DNA from 3 places in the Serratia sp. GW822-FHT06D09 genome. Region 1 is predicted to be linked to each of the others. Evidence: predicted binding sites of a transcription regulator. Region 1 holds the regulator's gene; each other region holds the start of a gene.
What was found. The regulator PurR, encoded in region 1, represses purine synthesis genes. The targets are predictions, from matches to a motif close to CANGCAAACGTTTGCNTG.
Positions count from the first base shown of each region.

Region 2: the regulator PurR is predicted to act here: its motif matches at 3,997-4,014, upstream of AC1RKG_RS00350 (nucleoside-specific channel-forming protein Tsx).
Region 3: the regulator PurR is predicted to act here: its motif matches at 4,705-4,722, upstream of purT (formate-dependent phosphoribosylglycinamide formyltransferase).

Region 1 is NZ_JBXALO010000001.1:209,499-215,182, forward strand. Features, by position in the region: gene cfa (cyclopropane fatty acyl phospholipid synthase) at 1-1,121, opposite strand, end outside; gene punC (purine nucleoside transporter PunC) at 1,462-2,673, opposite strand; gene punR (DNA-binding transcriptional activator PunR) at 2,797-3,705, shown strand; gene purR (HTH-type transcriptional repressor PurR) at 3,740-4,765, opposite strand; gene cydH (cytochrome bd-I oxidase subunit CydH) at 5,089-5,178, shown strand; gene sodB (superoxide dismutase [Fe]) at 5,232-5,684, opposite strand, start outside.
Region 2 is NZ_JBXALO010000001.1:70,921-76,604, forward strand. Features, by position in the region: gene AC1RKG_RS00330 (glutamine synthetase family protein) at 1-637, shown strand, start outside; gene AC1RKG_RS00335 (APC family permease) at 955-2,325, shown strand; gene yddG (aromatic amino acid DMT transporter YddG) at 2,543-3,436, shown strand; gene AC1RKG_RS00345 (hypothetical protein) at 3,510-3,782, shown strand; gene AC1RKG_RS00350 (nucleoside-specific channel-forming protein Tsx) at 4,178-5,053, shown strand; gene AC1RKG_RS00355 (hypothetical protein) at 5,109-5,288, opposite strand.
Region 3 is NZ_JBXALO010000003.1:599,636-605,319, reverse strand. Features, by position in the region: gene AC1RKG_RS10575 (ABC1 kinase family protein) at 1-1,164, shown strand, start outside; gene AC1RKG_RS10570 (lipoprotein) at 1,319-1,882, shown strand; gene yebF (protein YebF) at 1,966-2,325, opposite strand; gene yqfB (N(4)-acetylcytidine aminohydrolase) at 2,396-2,704, opposite strand; gene AC1RKG_RS10555 (YebG family protein) at 2,744-3,067, opposite strand; gene dbpA (ATP-dependent RNA helicase DbpA) at 3,156-4,538, opposite strand; gene purT (formate-dependent phosphoribosylglycinamide formyltransferase) at 4,780-5,684, shown strand, end outside.

The sequences.
Region 1 (5,684 bases):
CCTTTCGGGCTGAATACCACCTGCCAGAGTTGAATGTCACGGGCGCGAAATGCTCCAGCGCAGGCGTTCAGGTAATAACTGAACATGCGTTCGAAACGATCCGAATAACGTTGGGCCAACTGCGGCCATGCCTGTTTGAATCTTTCGTACCACGCCATCAAGGTACGATCGTAGTCAGCGCCAATATTGTGCCAATCTTCCATCACAAAATGCCCTTCGCTGGCCTGGGCAATATGGGTAACCGACGGCAGGCAGCCATTCGGGAAGATATATTTGTTGATCCACGGGTCAACATTCATATCTGTCCGATTCGAACCAATGGTATGCAGCAGGAATAGGCCGTCCGGTTTTAAATTACGTTCCACCACGTTGAAGTAGGTGCGGTAATTTTTCGGACCGACGTGTTCAAACATACCGACGGAAACAATACGGTCAAATTGCAGATGCAAATCACGGTAATCCTGCAGCAGGATCTCGACGTCCAGCCCGGCACAGCGCTCCTGTGCCAGCTTTTGCTGCTCGGCAGAAATGGTTACGCCCACCACCGAAACGCCATAGTTTTTCGCCGCATAGGCAGAAAGCCCGCCCCAGCCACAGCCAATATCCAGCAAATTCATACCCGGCTGCAGCTGCAGCTTTTCGCAAATCATCCGTAATTTGGCTTCCTGCGCTTCTTCCAGCGTGGTCGCCTCTTTCCAGTAGGCGCAGGAATATTGCATATAAGGGTCCAGCATCAGGGTAAAGAGATCGTTCCCCAGATCGTAATGTTCTTTGCCGACTATCCAGGCGCGTTTCTTCGATTGCAGATTGGTTAATCGCGCGGCGGCAATTCGCAGGGTATCTTTGAGGTGGCGGGGCAATTTCTTTTCCAGACCGGCGCGGACCACGTGATGAAAGAATATATCCAGCCGTTCGCATTCCCACCAGCCGTCCATATAGCTTTCGCCCAGGCCGAGAGAACCCTCCTGCAGCACGCGTTTAAAAAAATTAGGATTTTTAACCTGAATATCGAAAGGGCGCGAGCCGTTTATTTCAATACCGGCCATGCTGAGCATTTCATGAGCGATACGGTACCATTGGTTGTCCTGGATGCTCACATCTTCTATACACGATGAACTCATAGCTTCTCCATCACCTTCTTCTGACTTATGACCCGTCAAAAAATAGCTTAGACAAATTCTGCGGGTGCATACGTTTACCTACGGTAAGAATCCCGTGGCGTCTGATATCCGACTATGAACAGAGGAAAATTTTAAGAAGGTTCCAGCGCAAGAAACGCGGGAAAGACAATCCTTAAAAAACTGTGACGCCATACGCGTACACAACAGTTGCTAGTGATAAAGAAATTATAAAAGTGTTATTTTTAAAGGTCGTTTTTGAGTATAGGCTTGCCGAGGCGCTTACTCAACTGTAAATCGCACTCGGCAAAAATATTCTTTAAGTGATTATTAATACTGGCAATTATGACGCGGAGTTAGCATGTTCCTGACGCGTCGCCTGTCGATCGTCCATTACCTTTCTCCGTTGCATCAAATAGCCCAACGCGGCCAATACCACCGTCGACACCATTACCGTGACCGTTGCCAACAGAGGCTGGGCGATAAAGGCCGAAACCAGCATGCTGGCGACAAAACACAGGCCTAATTGCAGGGTGTTTTGCAAGGCGGCAGCTTTACCGGTGCCCTCCGGGAAGGGGGTCAACGCATTGGCTACCACGATAGGGTAAATGGCTCCGTTGACCAACGCCATCACGCAGAACGGAATTAACAACGTAGTGAGCGTGGGCTGAGTCAGGGTGGCAACCAGATATAATGCAACCATACTGACGCCATAAACTACCAACAGCCAAGGCAACAAGGTGTTGCCATTCATGCGGTTCAATGCGGTACGACAGCCATAGCCCCCTAATAAGAACGCCAGAGTCTGCGGCACATAGCTCAGACCGATGTCGTTCGGGCTATAACCCATATCACCAAGAATAAACGGTGAACCGGTCAGCCAGGCGAAGAAGCCGGCAGAACAGGCGGCAAAGATCATAACGTTGCCACTGAAGATGCGTGACTTTAATAGTTGGAAGAAACTGAGCGCGCTTTTCTTATTGTCGTCGGAAGGCACGGTTTTGGCGCTTTCTTTCAGCAGCAGCGTCGGCAATAGCAAAAGCACGGTAATGCCCAGCAACACGGCGAAAATGGCGCGCCAGCCCATGTGATTCAGCAACCAGGCACCCACCAACGGCGCCAGCGCCGGGGAAAGGGCTACCAGCGGCATAATGGTGGCGAACACGCGGTTAGCCTTGCCTTCGCGATAGCGGTCAATTACCAAGGCCTGCCAGGTAACGGCAGCCGAGCAAACCCCAATCGCCTGGATAAAGCGCAGCGACCAAAGTTGCACGGCATTTTGCACCCACAGCATGCCGAGGCAGCCGAGGGCAAACAGCGCCAGACCGATCAGCAACACCGGTTTACGGCCGAGGCGATCGGAAAGCGGGCCCCACAGCAGTTGTGCAAAGGCAAACCCGGCCAGGAAGATGCTCAGGCTGGCGCTGATTGCCCCGGGGGAAATCTGCAGATCTTGTTGCATCATGCCGAAAGCGGGCAGGTACATATCGGTGGCCAGGTAACCCAGCATGCTCAGGCCGGCAAGGTAGAACATAAAACCAAAGGAATTTCGCATGGTATTTCTCGTTAATATTTTATTGTCGCAGGTTTTTAGCGCCGGCAAGTGTATCCGGCTGGATCTCTGCTTGTGAAACGGTAATATTTGCGAGGTGCTGTTAAAAAAATTGAAGGCAAAGCTATGTGGTCTGAATATTCCCTGGATGTCGTCGATGCGGTGGCCCGCACCGGCAGTTTCAGCGCCGCGGCGCAGGAGCTGCATCGGGTACCGTCGGCGGTAAGTTATACGGTGCGGCAGTTGGAGCAATGGCTGGCGGTACCGCTGTTTGAGCGCCGTCATCGCGACGTGGAACTGACACCGGCGGGCGTGCTGTTTATTCAGGAAGCGCGTGGTGTCATCAAAAAAATGCTCGACACGCGCCGACAGTGCCAACAGGTCGCTAACGGCTGGCGGGGCCAATTGAAAATAGCGGTGGATATCATCGTTAAACCCCAACGCAGTCGCCAATTGGTGCTGGATTTTTACCGCCATTTCCCCGACGTCGAATTGCTGGTTCAGCCGGAGGTGTTTAATGGCGTATGGGATGCGCTGGTGGACGGTCGTGCCGATATGGCGATCGGCGCCACAAGGGCGGTGCCGGTGGGCGGCGGTTTCGCCTTTCGCGATATGGGAGATATGCGTTGGTTGTGCGTGGCCAGTCCGCATCACCCGCTGGCCGCGATAGAGGGGCTGTTGAACGACGATCAACTACGGCCCTTTCCGTCACTGTGCCTGGAAGATACCTCGCGCAACCTGCCCAAACGCGTGACCTGGACGTTGGACAACCAGCGCCGCCTGGTGGTGCCGGACTGGGCTTCTGCGGTGGACTGCCTGTGTGCCGGGTTGTGCGTTGGTATGATGCCCGCGCATCAGGTATTGCCTTTGGTGCAGCGCGGGGAGCTGGTGGCGCTACAGTTGCAACAGCCATTTCCCGCCAGTCCTTGTTGCCTGACCTGGCAGCAAAATACGCCGTCACCGGCTATGGCCTGGTTGCTGGATTATCTGGGAGACAGTGAAACCTTGAATCAGGAGTGGCTAAGCGAAGAATGACGCCGGAAACCGCGAGAGTGTCCGGCGTAGATAATTAGCGGCGATAATCGATGAACGGGCCGTCAGCGACCGAACGGCGCTCAACCAGCTTGGGATGAACCTCAATCACCTGCGACTCTTCACGCTTGCTGATGATGCGATCCAGCAGCATGGTGAAGGCCATCTCGCCCAAACGCTCTTTGGGCTGATGAATGGTGGTCAGTGCCGGGGTGAAGTAGCGGGCGTTTCGCACGTTATCGTAGCCAATCACCGATATGTCTTGTGGTACGCGCAGGCCAAGTTCATCGGCGGCGCAGATCGCCCCCATGGCCATGATATCGCCACCGCAGAAGACTGCGGTAGGACGTTGCTTCTGCGACAGTATCTGATGCATGGCCTTGTAGCCGGATTCCGGCTCAAAGTCGCCCTGAACAATCCACTCTTCACGCACGTCGATATTGGCTTCTTCCATGGCTTTTAAAAAGCCCTGATGGCGGCCGCCGCCGGTATTACGCGCCAGTTGGCCCGGAATGGCCCCGATATCGCGGTGGCCGCGTTCAATCAGGTAGCGCCCGGCCAGATAGCCGCCTTCAAAGGCGTTATCGATAATGGTGTCGGTAAAGTCACCGCGTGCGGCGCCCCAATCCATGACGACCATCGGGATATTGCGATAATCTTCCAGCATGCCGAGCAGTTGGTCCGGGTATTCCGAACACATGACTAACAGGCCATCGACGCGCTTTTGCGCCAACATCGCCAGATAGGCGCGTTGTTTGTCCAGATTGTTATGTGAGTTGCACAGGATCAGCGTATAGCCTTTGCTGTAGCAGCTGTTTTCCACCGCCTCGATCACTTCGGCAAAGTAGGGTGCTTCGCTCGATGTGGCCAGCAGACCAATAGATTTGGTGTGATTGACCTTAAGGCTGCGCGCCACGGCGCTGGGTGAATAGTGCAGCTCTTTGATCGCGGCGCCAACGGCCGCTTTTGTTTCTTCGGCGACGAAACGAGTCTTATTGATGACGTGCGAAACGGTGGTGGTGGAAACGCCAGCGCGTTTGGCCACATCTTTAATCGTTGCCATGTAAAGAATGACTCCTGAACTCACATGTTGCAGTATGTAAGTGTGATGTTAATCGTTTGCCTGCGTAGATCCTTCTCCAAAGAAGCGAAAACTGAGTTTTTAGTGTGTTGAAGTCGTCAGCGCTTGGTCAGGAGGGGCATTTTGCCGGTACACAGTTGTGAACTGCGAATTTTGTCCCATATTGAGCAAAAGGGGAAGAGGTAATCGGTATTATAAACTGGGAAATGATAACAAGATTTTATCGGCCAACTGTGGGAAAATGGTTTAACACATTAATTGTGTGCCTTTTACCCTTGGGAAACCCAATCTGAAAAGGAGTTGTAATGGATACCGATTTGAAAATGTCACTGTTCACCACCCTGGGTGCGCTGGCTGTGATTATCGCTTTTAGCTTCACCGCAGCATTGAACTGATACTCTTCAGTCAACCAGGCGCAGTTCGCTACGCCTGGTTGTATTTCCCCGCGTTACGCCAGATTTTCCTCCACAAATGCCCAGTTAACCAGTGCCCAGAAGTTTTCCAGGTAGGCCGGTCGTGCGTTGCGATAATCGATGTAATAGGCGTGTTCCCAAACGTCGACGGTAAGCAACGGTTTGTCTTCACCGGTCAACGGCGTGGCCGCATTCGACGTATTAACAATCGCCAGCGAGCCATCCGGCTTTTTCACTAACCAGGTCCAGCCTGCGCCAAAGTTTTTCACCGCGGCGTCGCTGAATAGTTCCCGGAAGGCGGTAAAAGAACCAAAAGCCTGGTTGATCGCGGCAGCCAATTTGCCCTGAGGCTCTCCACCGCCCTGAGGTGACAGGCAGTGCCAATAGAAGGTGTGATTCCATACCTGAGCCGCATTGTTGAAGATGCCGCCGCTGGAAGCCTTGATGATTGCTTCAAGGGATAATCCTTCAAACTCGCTGCCTTTCAG
Region 2 (5,684 bases), 140 kb from region 1:
ACACAACATGCAGGCCACCTTCATGGCCAAGCCGTATGAAGAGCACGCCGGCAGTGGTATGCACGTGCATATCAGCATGCTGGACCGCCAGGGCAACAACGTTCTGGCCGATGATGACGGCGAAGACTCTGCATTGTTGAAACAGGCTCTGGCGGGAATGATCGCCCTGATGCCTTCTTCTATTGCGCTGTTGGCGCCAAACGTTAACGCCTACCGCCGCTTCCAGCCGGGCATGTACGTGCCGACTCAGGCATCCTGGGGCCATAACAACCGCACAGTGGCACTGCGTATCCCTTGCGGCGACCGCGATAGCCACCGGGTGGAGTACCGCGTGGCCGGTGCCGATGCCAACCCTTATCTGGTGATGGCGACCATCCTGGCGGGCATCGTCTACGGGCTGGAAACACCGCTGCCGCTGCAAGAGCCGGTAACCGGCAACGGGCTGGAGCAGGACGGACTGCCATTCCCTATCCGCCAGAGCGATGCACTGTATGAATTCGAGCATCAGCCGGTGTTGAATGCGCTGCTGGGTGAAAGGTTCAGCCATGTTTATCTGGCCTGTAAAACGGATGAGCTGGTGCAGTTTGAGCGCCTGATCACCGATACCGAAATCGAGTGGATGCTGAAAAACGCCTGAACCCGCTCATCCTCGATGATACCGCGCGCGTCTGGCGCATTCCGCCGGCTATCCTGTGGCCTGCGAAGCTGCGCGCAGCGGTAAAGCATTTCTTCTACTTGGCGTACAGGACGCCGGCGAGGAAAGAACCATGACAGCCATAACTGTTCCATCAACCTGCGCGGGCGTTTGCCTGTGCCGCAGTAAATATGGGCCTTCCGCTGGCCGCGTTTTTTTGTCTTTGCATCGTCCCTTCCGCCGCCTGAGCAGCAGTTTCCCCGCGGCCTCTCTGAATGACGTTAAACGGTTACCAGCAGAGGACAAAGGGGGGAAACGCCATGGCGATTAATGCGATCGAGGTTAATGAGGCGGCCAAGCCGCAACTGCGTAAAAGCCTGAAGCTGTGGCAAGTGGTGATGATGGGGTTGGCTTACCTGACGCCCATGACGGTGTTTGACACCTTCGGCATTGTCTCCGGCCTGACCGATGGCCACGTCCCGGCCGCTTATCTGTTGGCGCTGGCCGGCGTGTTGTTTACCGCCATCAGCTACGGCAAGTTGGTTCGCAAGTTTCCGACCGCCGGTTCCGCCTATACCTATGCGCAAAAGGCCATTAACCCGCACGTCGGTTTTTTGGTGGGGTGGTCCTCGCTGCTTGACTACCTGTTCCTGCCGATGATCAACACCCTGTTGGCAAAGATTTATTTGACCGCGCTGTTCCCCGAGGTGCCGCCGTGGGTGTGGGTGGTAGGCTTTGTGATCATCATTACCGCCATCAACCTGAAAAGCGTCAATTTGGTGGCTAACTTTAACACCCTGTTTGTTTTGGCCCAGATAGCGATCATCGTGGTGTTTATCTTCCTGGTCGTGCGCGGTCTGCATAACGGTGAAGGACTGGGGACGGTGTGGAGTCTGCAACCCTTCATCAATGAGAATGCGCATTTGCTGCCGATTATCACCGGCGCCACTATTTTGTGCTTTTCGTTTCTCGGCTTCGACGCGGTCACCACCCTGTGTGAGGAAACGCCCGATGCCGCCAAGGTGATCCCGAAGGCCATCTTCCTGACTGCGCTGTACGGCGGGGTAATCTTCATCAGCGTTTCCTTCTTTATTCAGCTGTTTTTCCCATCTATTCAGCGCTTCCATCAACCGGACGCGGCGCTGCCGGAAATCGCGCTGTACGTGGGCGGCAAGCTGTTCCAGTCGATTTTCCTCTGTATTACCTTTATCAATACCCTGGCATCGGGGCTGGCCTCGCACGCCAGCGTTTCGCGACTGCTGTACGTGATGGGGCGCGACAACGTGTTTCCGGAAAAGTATTTCGGCTATATCCACCCGAAATGGCGCACCCCCTCATTGAACGTGTTGCTGGTTGGGCTGGTGGCGCTGTCGGCGCTGTCTTTCGATCTGGTCACCGCGACCGCGCTGATCAACTTCGGTGCGCTGGTGGCCTTCACCTTCGTTAACCTGTCGGTGATCAGCCATTTCTACATTCGCGAGGGGCGCAATAAAAGCTGGAAGGACCGTTTTAACTACCTGTTCCTGCCGTTGGTGGGGGCGTTAACGGTTGGCGTGCTGTGGCTGAACCTGGAAAAAAGCTCGCTGACCATGGGGCTGATCTGGGCCGGGCTGGGTTTTGCCTACCTGGTATATCTCACCCGGCGTTTCCGTCAGCCGCCGCCGCAGTTTGAACGGCAGCCGCAGCAATAAGGCCAAGGCTGTTGATGAACCCATCCAGGGGTAAATCGGTAGGGGGGCGGCCATCTTCGCCCCGATTCAACTCATTGATTATGCTATAGGGCGCAGCATGCAGCGCCCCCACCAGGAAACGATAGGTGCACCGAGGCGGGCTTTCCCGCCTTTCTTTTTTTATCACCGGGCAGTAGAGTGAAAATCCTGATAAAAAATAACTGATTGGAACGCTTTCATGTCTTCTCTGCCCGCCCAATATAAAGCCACCTTGCTCGGTCTGTTGGCGATCCTGCTGTGGAGCAGCGTGGTTGGCCTGATACGCAGCGTCAGCGAAGGCCTGGGGCCGATTGGCGGGGCAGCAATGATCTACAGCGTCAGCGCGGTATTTTTGCTGTTGGCGCTGCGCATGCCGAATTTACGCCTGTTCCCACGCCCCTACCTGCTCCTCGGCAGCCTGCTGTTTGTCAGCTATGAAATCTGCCTGTCGTTGTCTTTGGGCTATGCCAATACCCGTCTGCAAGCGATTGAAGTGGGAATGATCAACTACCTGTGGCCCTGTTTCACCGTGCTGATGGCCCTGGTGTTTAATGGGCAAAAAGCCAAGTGGTGGCTGCTGCCGGGGCTGTTGCTGTCCTTGTTCGGCATTGGCTGGATCATGAGCGGCGAGGGCGGCTGGTCGCCGGCGCAAATGCTGGAAAACGTGCGCAGCAATCCGCTGAGTTATTCGTTGGCTTTTGGCGGAGCGGTGATTTGGGCGCTGTATTGCAATCTGACCAAGAAAATTGCCCAGGGTCATAACGGCGTGGTGTTGTTCATTACGCTGACCGCCCTGGCACTGTGGTTGAAATATGCATTCAGCAGCGAAAGCGGTATGCAATTCACGTTGCCGGTAACCCTGACGTTGCTGTGCGCGGGCATGGCAATGGGGGCAGGCTATGCGGCGTGGAACGTGGGTATATTGCGCGGCAATATGACGCTGTTGGCGACGGCGTCTTACTTTACGCCGGTGCTGTCGGCGGTGTTTGCTGCGCTGGTGCTGAATACTGCACTGACCGCCAATTTTTGGCAGGGTGTGGTGATGGTCACGGCAGGTTCGTTGATCTGTTGGCGGGCAACCCGAGGAAATTAACGGAAATTATCTGCCTGTCGCCCAATGTTGAACTAGAATTTAACTAGCGATTCTGCCTGAAGGAACATAAAAAATGAGAGACGATATTCAATTCATTCAGCAGCCAGTGATTGACGACGAACGTTTTATGCGCGGTGATACCGTGCGCCTGACCACCGCCAATTTACGTCACGAATACCAGCTTGATGTCAGTATTTTACGCCGGGAAGGCAAACTGATTTTTGGCTCGGTCATCGCCGCTGCACCGAAAGTGGATATCCCGCCCAAAGAGTGGGAGATAGCTCCGGGGCAGGAGGTGGTTTTCCGCCAGGAAAATATTGCCAAAGCACTGCCTTCGGTGAGCTGAGCTTCCCCCATGTGAGGTGTTTTCACGTCCATTGACCGCAGTAGATTTCCAAGAAATGCCGGCGTCTTTTAGCGCCGGCATTTTCATTTCAGCGACAGAGACGGTTACTTTATTTATTGATTACAATTGGCACAAAAAATGCTTTAAAAATCACCGGGCATGACAAAAATCACAGCGATCGTGAATTTGCATGAAACATAATTTGACAAATGTGAACGCAATCGATTACCTATTCGCGAAATGCATAACTGGATCACAGATTCTTACACCCAGTGATTTCTATAATGCGCGCGTCGCCCGAGAGTTTGTAAGCGGAGGCAACGCCAGGTGTCGTCAGACTGATTGTCATCTTTTCTAACGGGCAGGAAATGGCCCTTTAAGCATGTGGTAATAAAATGAAAAAAATAGCTCTCGCAGCAGGTGTACTGCTCGCAGCGTCTTACAGTGCATCTTCAATGGCTGATAGCAAAGACAGCCAATACGTCTCGGATTGGTGGCACCAAAGCGTTAACGTGGTGGGCAGTTACCACACCCGTTTCGGACCTCAGTTGAACAACGATCTGTACCTGGAATATGAAGCCTTCGCCAAAAAAGATTGGTTCGACTTCTATGGCTACATCGACGTGCCTAAATTCTTCGGCGTGGGCAACACCCCTGACCGTGGTATCTGGGACAAAGGTTCTCCGATGTTTATGGAAATTGAACCTCGCTTCTCCATCGACAAACTGACCGGCACCGATCTGAGCTTTGGCCCGTTCAAAGAATGGTACTTCGCCAACAACTACATCTATGACCTGGGCCACAACGCCGACGGTCGCCAGAACACCTGGTATATGGGTCTGGGTACCGACATCGACACCGGTTTGCCAATGAGCCTGTCGATGAACATCTATGCCAAATACCAGTGGGAAAACTACCAGGCTGCCAACGAAAACAGCTGGGACGGTTACCGCTTCAAAGTGAAATACTTTGTGCCGTTGACCCAGGTGTGGGGCGGCAATCTGAGCTACATCGGTTTCACCAACTTTGACTTTGGTTCCGATCTGGGCAAAGACGACTTCACCGTGAACGGTCGTCAGGCGCGTACCAGCAACTCGATCGCTTCCAGCCATATTCTGGCGTTGAACTACGATCACTGGCACTACTCGTTCGTGGCTCGTTATTTCCATAACGGCGGCCAGTGGCAGGACGGCGTGGATATTGGCACCCCACAGGGCCCAATCAAATCCACCGGCTGGGGTTACTACATCGTGGCCGGTTATAACTTCTGATTTTCCGTGGTATCAGAAACAGAAAACCCCGCTTTGGCGGGGTTTTTTTTCGTCATCACTGCGCTTGTTCACCGGGCAGATGTCGCACCGGCATAAATAATCGTCCTTTGATTACGTGGCATTCATTATCGATCCAATTGATGATTTGTTCACGGCTAACGCCTTCGGATTGCGCGTAGCGGTGAAGATCGCCATTAAAGTGCTGCGTGATGTATTCCATGAGGGTCATTTGCATGTCTTTTGCTCCTGAACGCCCACCCGTTGCCAACTGGCCACCGTGGGAGGTTAAGGTTTCTCAGACGCCGAATTTAAAGTATTGGCAACCAAATCTCAACAAAAAGCACTGTCGTGGTGCATGCAATGTCGATTCAGCTGCAAAAAAGAATCCCGCACGGAGAGGCGGGAAGGGTTCAGTATTATCACTTTGGGTGATAAAAAGATGATTTGAGGTGCGACGAAAAAGAGCGGGCTAACTCTTTTTTGTGACAATTCCAAACTACTGCATGGCTTATTTCGCTGCAAGAAAAATCTTAGGCCGGAATTCGGTTTTTTCGAATAGTTTTGCGCTGGGATAATCTTCTGTCATTTGGCCTGATGCCGATCTCTGTATGGCATCTAACTCTCAGAGTTT
Region 3 (5,684 bases), on a different contig from region 1:
GCAAAAACCATTCAAGCCGACTTGCGCCTGCTGACCTATCTGGCGGAAACCGTGGAACAACAGAGCCCGGCGCTGGCCCGTTATCGTCCGCGGCAGATGGTCAGAGCCCTGGCAACCGCGCTGACGCATGAACTGGACTTGACTCACGAGGGTAACAACTGCGAACGGGTCGCCCAACAGTTTGCCCAGCAGCCCAACGTGGTCATTCCGAAGATTTACTGGCAATGGTCGTCTCAGCGCCTGCTGGTGCAGGAATTTCTACCGGGTATCGCACCGGAAAATCCGCAGCAACTGGCGGCGGCAGGATTAGATGGCCCATTACTCGCTCAGCGCGGCGCACAGGCCTTTATGAAAATGGTGCTGGAGCACCGTCTTTATCATGCCGATCCGCATCCGGGTAACGTAATGGCGTTAGCGGATAATCGCGTCGGCTTTATCGATTTCGGTATGGTCGGGCAGCTTTCCGAACGGCGACGTAATCAATTGCTGCTGTTGCTGCAGGCCATCGCCGAACGAGAATCCGCCGGCATCGTCAACACTTTGATCGCCTGGTCGGACAGCGATCCTTTGGATCTGCTGGATCTGGAGTTGGCGGCGCAAAACTTTCTCGATAAACAGGCCTCTGCCACTCTCACGCTGGGCAAGGCGCTGACCGATTTGTTGGTGATGGTGCGTGAGCATCAGTTGGCACTGCCGCCAGACCTGGTGTTGCTGTTCAAGGCATTAATCACGGCCGACGGCGTGCTGCATCGGCTGGATCCCCATTTCGATATCATCGCCACCCTGAAACCTATGCTGCAGCAAGTAATGCTGCAACGTTATACTCCGGAGGCGGTGCGTCGGCGCATGCTGGCATTGGGCGGCGAGGCATTGGACGCCAGTGAAGAGTTGCCGCAAACCTTGCGGCTGCTGATGCGCCGTCTCAAAGGCGGGAAAATCAGCGCCGATATCAACGTTAAGAATATTGATCAATTGAGCAAGGCACTGGAGCGAGCCGCCATCACGCTGGCCATTGCTATTGTCACCGCCGCCTTCGCGTTGGGCCTGGCGCCCTATCTGATGCACTCTTCCCTGCGGTTGTGGGGTATTCCACTGTTTCCGGCGCTGGGCGCGCTGGCCTGCCTGGGTGGTGTCTTGCTGCTGGTACTGCGTCTGCGGCGCTGAACAGTTTCAGCGTTATCCGATAGGTAGCCAGGCATTTCACGCGCACTATCACCCTGCTCGCTGACATCAACGGTTTCCTTCGCAGACAGCGAGCGTTTATAATGACAAATCAATAATCTGCAGCATTTTCGTTGGCAGTAGCTATGAGGCACACATGAAAAAGATCCTGATGGGCGCAGCCGCCCTGCTGTTCGCCGGCGCATTGGTCGGCTGCAATCAGCTGACCCAGTACACGCTCAGCGAGCAGGAAGTGAATGATTACCTGCAAAAGCACAACGATTACCAGAAGCAGATCGGCGTGCCAGGGCTGTTGGACGCCAATATCGTGCTGACTCAGCTAAAGAGCCAAATTGGGCGTAGCGAACCGGGCAAGGTTACCCTTTCCGGCGATGCGAAAGTGAATATCACTTCCATTCTGGGCCCGCAGACCGCGGACCTGAAGCTGACGCTGAAGGCACAGCCGGTGTATGACCGCGAGCAAGGCGCGGTGTTCCTCAAAGACATGGAGTTAACCGACTACAGCGTGCAGCCGGAGAAAATGCAGACGGTGATGAAGGCCCTGACCCCTTATCTGAATCAATCGCTGAAATCCTATTTCGATCAAAAGCCGGCCTATGTGCTGAACCCGGATAACAGTAAAACAGAAGCCATGGCCAAGAAACTGGCTAAAGGGTTGGAAGTGAAGCCAGGTGAACTGGTTATTCCATTTACCGACTGACGCTGACACTAAAAAAACAAAAAGCCCGCTGTTAACGCGGGCTTGATATTTTTCAGACGTTAATACGCCGGAAAACGGTGAGATTATTGCGGTTCGCTGTAGGTGATTTTACCGGCGTTGCAGTCGAGGGTGACATTGTAGGTTTTATCCAGCTTGGTGCCCCGCACCGTTAACGGCACCTGCCATACCGCGTCCTTGCCGGTAATCGCCTCCGGACTGATCCAGGCTATCGGGGTAGCGGTACCTAGCAGCTTTTTATCCGACTCCCAGCGCGTAATGCGGTTCTGCAGGTAATCGCGTTTCACCTGAGCGGCGACGTCTGCCGGTTGCAGACCCGCGCATTGTGCCACCTTCGCGCTGCGTTGTTCCTGCGCCTGCACCGTGGTGGTAAAACCTACCGTGGCCAACAGTGCTACGGCCAAACTCAGTCCCGTTGCTTTCATATTCCCTCCAGTTGTGATTTACGCTACCCGCGGGCGCCAGCCCTTGGCTCACAACTGGTCTGGCAAAAGATCAGCGTTTGGCGAAGGTGATGACGAACAGCTCATCGAGCCCCGGATAGATTTCCTTGATCACCTGCTTCAGTTCGCTGAGCGACATGTTTTCTTGCTGAGCGTGCTGCTCGGTTAACGCATCCAAACGCACCGGCGTAACCGACAGCACTTCAATCATGCAGAAGAAAACACCGTCTTCATTGCGGCTAACGCGTAAAACCTCACCGGGTTGAAAGTGAGACTCACTGGCGTCCCGAATGGTAATGGTCTTGCGCCCAGCCAAAATGTCTTGCTCAAAACGAGTGAAGAAAGTTATTTCACGGCTCATTCTAGATCCTTTTTCATCACATTACCGCAACATAAGTCATTATGCTGCCTGCTTTTCTGACGCAGATCCCTCTTTTGGGGTAGCAGCAGGTTTTTCCGTTTTCACTTTGGCAGCTTTCTTCGGTGTTTCAGTCGGCGTCGCGCCGCGCAAAATCTGCCCCAGCGCATCTTTGTTTTCCGCCAGGAAGAAGCTCAGGCCTTCTCGCTGTTCGTCATCCAGCTCAAGCGGAGCCTGCTGCAGCCACTCACCCAGGCTGTCGGCCAGATCCAGCATTTTGTCGTAAGCGTCGGCTTCTTTCTTGGTCGCGAAAGTCATCTTTTCCTCACCGTTTCTCACCACCACATATTTAACTTCAACCGCCATGTGTGCATTCCTCAAAGGTTAGAATACTGTATTTATAACCAGTATAAGGTGATTATACGCAGGGATGCAAGCGCACCCCTGACGCGACTTATTTCAACAACCGCACCTTGCAGTTCTTACCCTTGATTTTGCCTTGCTGCAGCTGCTGCAGCGCCTTACGCGCGCTGGCCTTGCGGATCGCCACGTAGGCATGCACCGGGAACATGTCGATTTTACCCACTTCCGCCGCCGTCAACCCGGCCTCGCCGGTCAGTGCGCCGAGAATATCGCCAGGACGGATCTTGGCTTTACGCCCGCCGTCGATGCACAGGGTGACCATTTCGGCTTCCAGCGTGGTGTTTCCCGCACCGCTTAACTCGGACACCGGGGCCCAGTTAACTCTGATCTGCAGATACTCTTCAATCGCATGCGCGCGCGTCATTTCCTGTGGCGTACACAGGCTGATCGCCAGGCCGCTCAAACCGGCACGACCGGTACGGCCGATGCGGTGCACGTGCACTTCCGGATCGAACGCCAGCTCGTAGTTGACCACCAACTCCAGCTCTTTAATATCCAGACCGCGCGCAGCAACGTCAGTTGCTACCAGCACCCGGCAGCTGCGGTTGGCAAAACGCACCAGCACCTGATCGCGATCGCGCTGTTCCAGATCGCCATGCAGCGCCAGGACATTAATGCCTCGCGCTTCCAGCGCTTCGTACACGCTCTGACAATCGCGTTTGGTGTTACAGAACACCACGCAAGAAGAAGGTTGGTAATGACGAATCGCCGACACCAATACCGCCGGGCGTTGATCGCGGGTCGTTTCGTAGAAACGTTGTTCGATGGTGGTTTGCTCTTCACCGTCGTCCACTTCCACATTCAGCGGCTCGCGCTGCACGCGAGCGCTGATGCGTTCGATCCCGCTCGGATAGGTTGCAGAGAACAGCAGCGTCTGACGTTGCGGCGGCGTGTAGCTGATCACATCGTCGATATCGTCGGCAAAGCCCATGTCCAGCATGCGGTCGGCTTCGTCCAGCACCAGCACCTTCAGTTCATCCAGCACCAGCGTTTTCTTGCGCAGGTGTTCCTGAATACGCCCCGGCGTGCCCACCACGATATGCGGCGCGTGCACCAGCGAATCGAGCTGCGGCCCCATCGGTTGGCCCCCGCACAGGGTCAGAATTTTGATGTTCTGAGTGAAGCGCGCCAGACGACGCAATTCTTTGCTCACCTGGTCCGCCAGCTCACGCGTCGGGCACAGGATCAGTGCCTGAGCGGCCACTTGGGAAACGTTGATTTTGTCCAGCAGGCCAATGCCGAACGCCGCCGTTTTACCGCTGCCGGTTTTTGCTTTGGCACGTACGTCCTGCCCTTTCAGGATGGCGGGCAATGCGGCAGCCTGCACCGGCGTCATTTCGGCATACCCCAGTTCGTTGAGGTTGGCCAACTGTTCGGCTGGCAGCGGCAGGGAAGAAAAAGAAACTGTGCTCACGGCGATAACTCTTATATGGCAAATGGAATGGCGGCGCGCCCACGGCAGCACCGAATCAACCGCAGATGATAACAGAGATAGTCAGGATTACGGATTTCACGCATAAAAAAAGCCGCCAGCCGGGGTTTTACCCCAGAAACCGATAACGCGTTTGCCACCGGCTGCACACGCAAACGTTTTCGTATATACTGCTCGCCCACAATCAGACCGCATTACTCTCCACAGATCCAGGTACGAGACTATGTTAACTATTGGAACCGCCCTGCGCCCCTCCGCCACCCGCGTTATGCTGCTCGGCTCCGGCGAGCTGGGAAAAGAAGTTGCCATCGAATGCCAGCGTTTGGGGCTGGAAGTGATTGCCGTAGATCGTTACGCCAATGCCCCGGCCATGCACGTCGCCCATCGCAGCCACGTTATTAACATGCTGGACGGCAACGCGCTGAAAGCCGTGATTGAACAGGAACGTCCTGATTACATCGTGCCGGAGATCGAAGCTATCGCCACCGGCATGCTGGTTGAACTGGAGCAGCAAGGGCACCGTGTGGTGCCGTGCGCAGAAGCGACGCGCCTGACCATGAACCGCGAAGGCATCCGTCGCCTGGCGGCAGAAACGCTCGGCCTGCCGACCTCCAGCTACCGTTTTGCCGACGGTGAAGAAGCCTTCCGTCAGGCCGTCGACCAAATCGGCTACCCATGCATCATCAAACCTGTCATGAGCTCTTCCGGCAAGGGCCAAAGCCTGATCCGCAGCCCGGAACAGCTGAAAACCGCCTGGGATTACGCCCAACAGGGTGGCCGTGCCGGCGGGGGACGAGTGATTGTCGAAGGCCTGGTGAAGTTCGATTTTGAAATCACTCTGCTGACCATCAGCGCCGTCGATGGCGTACATTTCTGCGCACCGATCGGACACCGTCAGGAAGACGGGGATTACCGTGAGTCCTGGCAGCCGCAGCAGATGAGCGAATTGGCGCTCAGCCGCGCGCAGGCCATTGCGGAAAACGTGGTGAAGGCACTGGGTGGATTTGGCCTGTTCGGCGTCGAGCTGTTTGTCTGTGGCGACGAAGTGATTTTCAGCGAGGTTTCACCGCGCCCACACGATACCGGCATGGTGACCCTGATTTCACAAGACCTGTCTGAATTTGCACT